Regions from separate parts of the Pseudarthrobacter sp. NS4 genome, predicted to be linked through region 2. Evidence: riboswitches for the same ligand, from Rfam matches in the RefSeq annotation. Region 2 holds a riboswitch; each other region holds the start of a gene.
The links. A riboswitch is a leader RNA that binds a small molecule or an ion and turns the genes downstream of it on or off. The one in region 2 is predicted to bind S-adenosylmethionine.

Region 1 (2,262 bases), 1.2 Mb from region 2:
GGAGCTCGGCAGCGTCAACTGACAAAGCCGATCTCCCAGCAGAAGCGCCTGCAGACGGTAGTTTGGAACCATGATCCAACCCGCTTCGAGCTACAACGATGACCTGCGCCTGGCCCATGTCCTGGCCGACTCCGTGGATGACCAGACCATGAGCCGCTTCAAGGCCCTGGACCTCCATGTGGAGACCAAGCCTGACCTGACGCCGGTCACCGATGCGGACAAAGCCGCCGAAGAAGCCATCCGCGGCCAGCTCTCCCGTTCCCGGCCACGCGATGCGGTTCTCGGCGAGGAGTTCGGCAGCACAGGCCACGGCTCGCGCCGGTGGATCATCGATCCCATTGACGGGACCAAGAATTTTGTGCGCGGCGTCCCCGTCTGGGCCACCCTCATAGCCCTAGTTGATGAGGGCGAGCCAGTGGTCGGCGTCGTGAGCGCTCCCGCCCTGGGCAAGCGCTGGTGGGCGGCCAAGGGCATGGGCGCCTACATGGGCCGTTCCCTTGCCGCGGCTACCCGGCTCCGGGTGTCCGACGTCTCCAGCCTGTCCGACGCCTCCCTGTCCTATTCCAGCCTGGGCGGGTGGAAGGAACGCGGGAACCTGGACGAGTTCCTTGGTCTTACCGAGGACGTGTGGCGGACCCGTGCTTTCGGTGACTTCTGGTCCTACTGCATGGTGGCTGAAGGCTCGGTGGACATTGCCTGCGAACCCGAACTCAATCTGTACGACATGGCCGCACTGGTGCCGATTGTGGTGGAGGCGGGCGGCCGCTTCACATCCCTTGAGGGCGAGGACGGCCCGTTCGGCGGCAACGCACTGGCCACCAACTCCATCCTGCACTCGGAGGTGCTGCAGCGGTTGAACCCGTACCTGGACGACCTGCTGTAACCATTTGAAAGACCGAAGAATCGACGGCGGACCCTCCGAAAGGAGGCGTCCGCCGTCGTTTTCTTCGGCCGACTGGCCGGTTTCCCGCCGTGGCGTAACAAAACCCTTAACAATTGCCCCGGCTTCAAACCTGGCCACCGCATGTTCTACGCTCTTAACCAGGTCACGAGTGCCAGCGCAAAACCCCGGTTTGCTGGCCGGCAACCCTCCTTTCGCGGCGGGGTGCCCCGGGTGACGACCAGGCCGGTCCGGAGTGGATGCGGCAAGCGCGGATTCCCTGTATGCCGGAGTCCTGTCCTGAAGTGAGGTCTCTGTGACAACTGCCACCGTCTCCCCCAACGCCGCCATTCCCGCCGCAACGTCTGCCGCTTTTGACGAGCGCCAGGCAGTCGCCGGCCGTCCCCTTGCCGCCGTCACCGGAGCGGAAATCCAGGCGCCCCTGATCAGCGGCGGCCACGTCCGGTACGCGAACCTCGACTACGGCGCATCGGCCCCTGCGCTGTCAGTGGTGTCCGCCTACCTCAATGAGGTCCTGCCGTACTACGCCAGTGTCCACCGCGGCGCCGGCTACGCATCGCAAATCAGCACATCCGTCTATGAGAATGCCCGCAGCATTGTCCGGGACTTCGTGGGCGGCCGCCCTGACGACTCCGTCATCTTCACCCGGAACACCACGGATTCCCTCAACCTGCTGGCCGGCTGCCTCCCCGCCACCGACGGACGCCCGGCCGGCGACGTCCTGTACCTGGACATCGAGCACCATGCCAACCTGCTGCCTTGGCAGGGCGTTCCCCACCGCAGCATCATTGCCGCCGACACCATTGCCGGAACCATCGAGTCAGTGCGCGCCGAACTGGAGCAGGGCGGCGTAAGCCTGCTGGCCATCACCGGCGCCTCCAACGTCACCGGCGAGATCCTTCCGGTCCGGGCACTTGCCACGCTCGCACACCAACACGGCGCACGGATCGTGGTGGATGCAGCCCAGCTTGCCCCGCACCGCCGCGTGGACATCAGCGCAGACGACGTCGACTACATCGCCTTCTCAGGACACAAGCTCTACGCGCCGTTCGGCGCAGGCGTCCTGGTGGGCCGCCCGGACTGGCTCGACGCCGGTACCCCCCACCTTGCCGGCGGCGGCGCCGTCAAGGAAGCGAGGCTCGACGGCGTCAGCTGGGCCACCGGCCCGGCCCGCCATGAGGGCGGGTCCCCCAATGTACTGGGTGCCGCAACCCTTGCGCGCGCCACCCAGGTGATCGCGGGGTTGGACCAGGGCCGCTGGCATGCACACGAGTCCGCCATCCGTTCCTTCCTGGTGGAGGGCCTGCAGGAGATCGACGGTGTAACGGTCCACCAGATCTTCAAGGACACCAATGCGGACA
Region 2 (2,262 bases):
GGGCGGTGCCCTGGGCGCCAACCTGTCCTACATCCTCAAGGCACGCGTCCAGCTCCTGCGGGACCTGGGCTCGGCGGTGTCGCCGTTCAACGCCTTCCTTATTTCGCAGGGCCTGGAGACCCTGAGCCTGCGCGTGGAACGCCACGTGGCCAACGCCGCCGAAGTGGCACGTTGGCTCGAAGCGCGTGACGACGTCGAATCGGTCGCCTACGCGGGCCTTCCGTCAAGTCCCTGGTACGAACGCGGCCGCAAGTACGGCCCCAAAGGCACCGGCGCCATCGTCTCCTTCAACCTGGCGGGCGGCGCCGAGGCGGGCAAGCGGTTCGTGGACGCCCTGGAGCTGCATTCGCACGTGGCCAACATTGGTGACGTCCGCTCCCTGGTCATCCATCCGGCGTCCACCACCCACAGCCAGCTCTCCCCGGAGCAGCAGGCGGTGGCCGGCGTGACCCCGGGGCTGGTCCGCCTTTCGGTGGGCCTTGAGCACATCGACGACATCCTGGCCGACCTCGAGGCCGGCTTCCGTGCCGCCAAGGACGCCTCGGGCGCCTGACCAGGACCAAAGGATGACGACGGCTGCCGGCCAGGAAGGCTGCCGGCGGCGGGGCGGGGAAGTCACAACCAGTCACACTCTTGGCCCGGGGCGGGTGGTGTTTCGTACACTCGAACCAGGTCATGAGTGCCAGTGACAGCCCCGGCTTGCTGGCCGGCAACCCTCCTTCCGCGGTGGGGTGCCCCGGGTGAAGACCTGGCCTGCCGGTCATTCGACGGTGGGCAAGCGCGTAGAAGAGGTCTTGCCATGACGGTTACCGTCACCCGTACCACCGCTCCCGAACACGGGATTGTCCGTTACGCCTCCATTGGAGGGCTGGAACTCGAAGCCGGCGGGTACCTGCCGGAGGTCACGCTCGCGTACGAAACCTGGGGAACCCTCAACGCGGACGGCAGCAACGCCATCCTGATCGAACATGCCCTGACCGGCAGCACCCATGTGACCCGGGGTGACACCGACGAGCCGGGCTGGTGGGAACAGCTGGCCGGCCCCGCCGCGCCCGTCGACACGGACCGGTTCTTCGTGGTGTCCATCAACATAGTGGGCGGTTGCTACGGCTCGACGGGGCCGTCGTCGCCCGCCCCGGACGGGAGCCCCTGGGGTTCCCGTTTCCCGCTGGTGACGTTGCGGGACAGCACCGTCGCAGAGGCCCGGCTGGCAGACCAGCTCGGCATCGGCAGCTGGTTCGCGGTCCTCGGCGGCTCCATGGGCGGGGCCCGCGCCCTGGAATGGGCTGTCACCTACCCCGAACGCGTGCAGCGCTGCGCCGTCATTTCCGTGGGAGCAGCCAGCACGGCTGAACAGATCGCTTTCGCCCAGGCGCAGACCCTCGCCATCCGCCAGGACCCGAATTTCAATGGTGGCGACTACTACGGCGGCCCTTTCCCGGAGGACGGGCTGGCCCTGGCAAGGCGCATCGCCCACATCACCTACCGCTCAGCCGCTGAACTCGAAGGCAGGTTCGGCCGCGCCCCACAGGCTCTGGAATCACCCCTGCAGGGCGAGCGCCTTGCGGCCCGCGGACGCTACCAGGTGGAGAGTTACCTGGACCATCAAGGCACCAAACTGGTCCAGCGCTTCGATGCCAACAGCTACATCGCCATCACCGAGGCGCTGATGAGCCACGACATCTGCCGGGGACGCGGGTCCCTCGCCCAGACCCTGTCCGGTGCCAAAGCCCGCTTTTTCGTCGCCGCCGTGGACTCGGACCGGCTCTACTTCCCGTCCCAGTCGCGGGAACTGGCACGGGCACTCCCTGGAGAGGTGGACGTCCACCTCATCGAGGCGCCCATCGGGCATGACGGGTTCCTCACCGAAATCGGCCAGCTGGGATCGCAGCTCCGGGGGCACCTTTCGGCATAACACCACGCCCCAGACGGCAGAATATGTGCAATTATGCAGATAGACTCTGCATGATTCGCCGTTGAGCTGGGCGTATAGGCAGACCATACTCAATGGGACCCGGCGGTTCGTGGCCACAATCACGTGTATCCGCCACAGCCTGTCCCAGTGGTGTCGAAGACGACGCCGAAGGAGTTCACTCATGAGTACGGAAAGCTCCGCCGCACGGCGGCCCGAGGAAACCGACGTCAAGGCCTCAGGCCTGAGGAAAGTCGTCACGGCCTCCATGGCCGGCACTGTTGTTGAGTGGTACGAGTTCTTCCTCTATGCCTCTGCCGCCACCCTGGTGTTCGGCAAAACGTTCTTCC
Region 3 (2,262 bases), 760 kb from region 2:
CAGGGACCGGCGGGTTTTTTCGGCAACGGGCAGGGCGCTACCAGAGGCGCTTTGTGGCCCGGCGGGCGCCTTCGCCCAGTGCTTCCAGCTTGGCGATGGCGATCTGCGGGTGGACGCGCCCGCCCAGGCCGCAGTCCGTGGAGGCAATGACGTTCTCGCGGCCCACTACCTCCGCGAAACGGACGATGCGGTCCGCCACCAGGTCCGGGTGCTCCACCACATTGGTGGCGTGGGAAACGACGCCCGGGATGATGACCTTGCCCTCGGGGAGCCTGGTGTCTTCCCAGACCCGCCACTCATGTTCGTGGCGGACGTTTGCCGCTTCAAAGGAATACCCGCCGGCGTTGACCTGCAGGACCGATTCAACAATGTCCCCGAACGGGATGTCAGTGGTGTGCGGTCCATGCCAGGATCCCCAGCAGACGTGCAGGCGGATCTGTTCCTGAGGCAGGTCCCGCAAGGCCCAGTTTGTTGCCTCAACCCGCAGTTGGATGAACCTGAGGTAGTCCTCCAGGGACGGCTCAGGATTAATCTGGTCCCAGCTTTCAGCGAGTGAGGGGTCGTCGAGCTGAACCGTCAAACCGGCGTCGATGATGGCCTTGTACTCCTCCCGCATGACGTCAGCACACGCGTAGAGCAGTTCCTCATCGGACTTGTAGTACTCATTGGCGACCCGGGCACAGGAACCAGGCGAAAGGGACGCCACAAAGCCCTCCGTAAGTCCGGCGGCTGCCAGGCCCTTCTTGAGGTTGGAGATGTCCGAGGCCACCAGGTCCTGCCCCGTATAGGTGAGGGGACCCGTGATCTTGGGCTGGGTAACGCTCTTGCGGTGTGCCAGGATCCCGGACGACGGATCGGTATAGGCGTCATTGAACGCCAGCCGGTCCCGTCGGTCCGGGAACGAGGTGAGCACGATATGCCCGGGGGAAGACCGATGGACTGTGGCATCCTTCCAGCGGTCCACGTCAGTGGGCTCCAGACCCCCCAGCCGGGCGAAGGAGTAGTTCCACCACGCGCCGTAGTCGACCGAATTGGACATGCTGTGCCCGTATTCGCCGTCGTTCGGAATATCCACTCCGAGGTCCTTCTGCCGCTTGACGACATCGGCAACTGAAGCTTCGAGAAGTTCCAGGAACGCAGGCGTGATGCCTTCTGATTCCTTAGCGGCATTGGCGGCGATCAGTTCCGGGGTGCGGGGCAAAGAACCGGCGTGGGTGACGCGGATATGGTCAGTGTTGAGGGACATGCTGGAATTTCCTTTCCATCGGTCCTGGCAGTAGCACCGTCACAGGCAGGATACCTGCTGAATGTGGGGTTGCTGCGGCTTCAACGATCCAGGTCTCTCAGCCGCTCCGGATGGGTACTCACACTTAAATCCAGCACGGGGGGCGGTGGCAAATTCGCTTCGCTTTGTGTCGCGCCCGGTGGGCCGGACGGCAGACTTTCGATTCGTAATAACTGGCTGCATATTCCTGTCATGTCCATTGACAGTATTTGTCCACGTTGGTTGGCTGATGTCACAGCCGCAATGGGGGACATGGCGGCTGGTGGCAAACCAACGCACTCGGAAGAGGTAAAGCACGTGAGAAAATCCCTGGCAACTTTCAGAACTGTGGCCGTGTCCGGAGTCCTGGCACTGGCAGTCGTGGCAGGACCTGCCCCGCTGGCCAAGGCCGTTGGTGAAGGCCCCAACTATGACGGGAACGGCCAGATCACGACCTCGAAGCTGGCCACCTATGACCAGATGGTTTCCTTCTTGAAGGACCAGGACGCCCGCCAGTCCGCCATGGAACTCGAGGTCATCGGACAGACGGTCAAGGGACGCGACATCCACTTGGTCAAGTACATTTCGGACCCGGCCAAGCCGACCATCCTGTACCTGACGCAGCAGCACGGCAACGAGCAGCTCACCACCGAGGGCGCCCTGGAATTCGTGAAGCACCTGGGGCCGGGTAAGTCCGCCGACATCCTGGATGGCGTGAACATCCTGATTGTGCCCATGCTCAACGCGGATGGTGCCATGGGGGACGTGAACTTCCCGCTCGACGGCTATCTGGCCAAGGGTGACCGCCACATGACCCGCTACAACGCGGAGGAGGTGGACTTGAACCGCGACCACGTGGCCAAGATCCAGCCGGAAACCCAGGCATTGCACAACAACGTGATGCGCAAGTACAAGATCGACTACATGATCGACCTGCACCATCAGGGCACCCGCAGTGAACGCCACGGAAAGCTGGTGTCCGGCTCCATCCTGTACCC

Region 1: it holds a riboswitch for S-adenosylmethionine, as region 2 does, so the genes downstream of both, NXY83_RS12925 (aminotransferase class V-fold PLP-dependent enzyme) here and metX (homoserine O-acetyltransferase MetX) in region 2, are expected to answer to the same signal.
Region 3: it holds a riboswitch for S-adenosylmethionine, as region 2 does, so the genes downstream of both, NXY83_RS03550 (cobalamin-independent methionine synthase II family protein) here and metX (homoserine O-acetyltransferase MetX) in region 2, are expected to answer to the same signal.

Annotation. Positions count from the first base shown of each region.
Region 1 is NZ_CP103288.1:2,740,836-2,743,097, forward strand. Features, by position in the region: gene rsgA (ribosome small subunit-dependent GTPase A) at 1-22, shown strand, start outside; gene hisN (histidinol-phosphatase) at 71-883, shown strand; SAM riboswitch class IV at 1,045-1,158, shown strand; gene NXY83_RS12925 (aminotransferase class V-fold PLP-dependent enzyme) at 1,197-2,262, shown strand, end outside.
Region 2 is NZ_CP103288.1:1,504,168-1,506,429, forward strand. Features, by position in the region: gene NXY83_RS07005 (bifunctional o-acetylhomoserine/o-acetylserine sulfhydrylase) at 1-553, shown strand, start outside; SAM riboswitch class IV at 672-787, shown strand; gene metX (homoserine O-acetyltransferase MetX) at 800-1,915, shown strand; gene NXY83_RS07015 (MFS transporter) at 2,097-2,262, shown strand, end outside.
Region 3 is NZ_CP103288.1:742,209-744,470, forward strand. Features, by position in the region: gene NXY83_RS03550 (cobalamin-independent methionine synthase II family protein) at 38-1,246, opposite strand; SAM riboswitch class I at 1,259-1,363, opposite strand; gene NXY83_RS03555 (M14 family zinc carboxypeptidase) at 1,583-2,262, shown strand, end outside.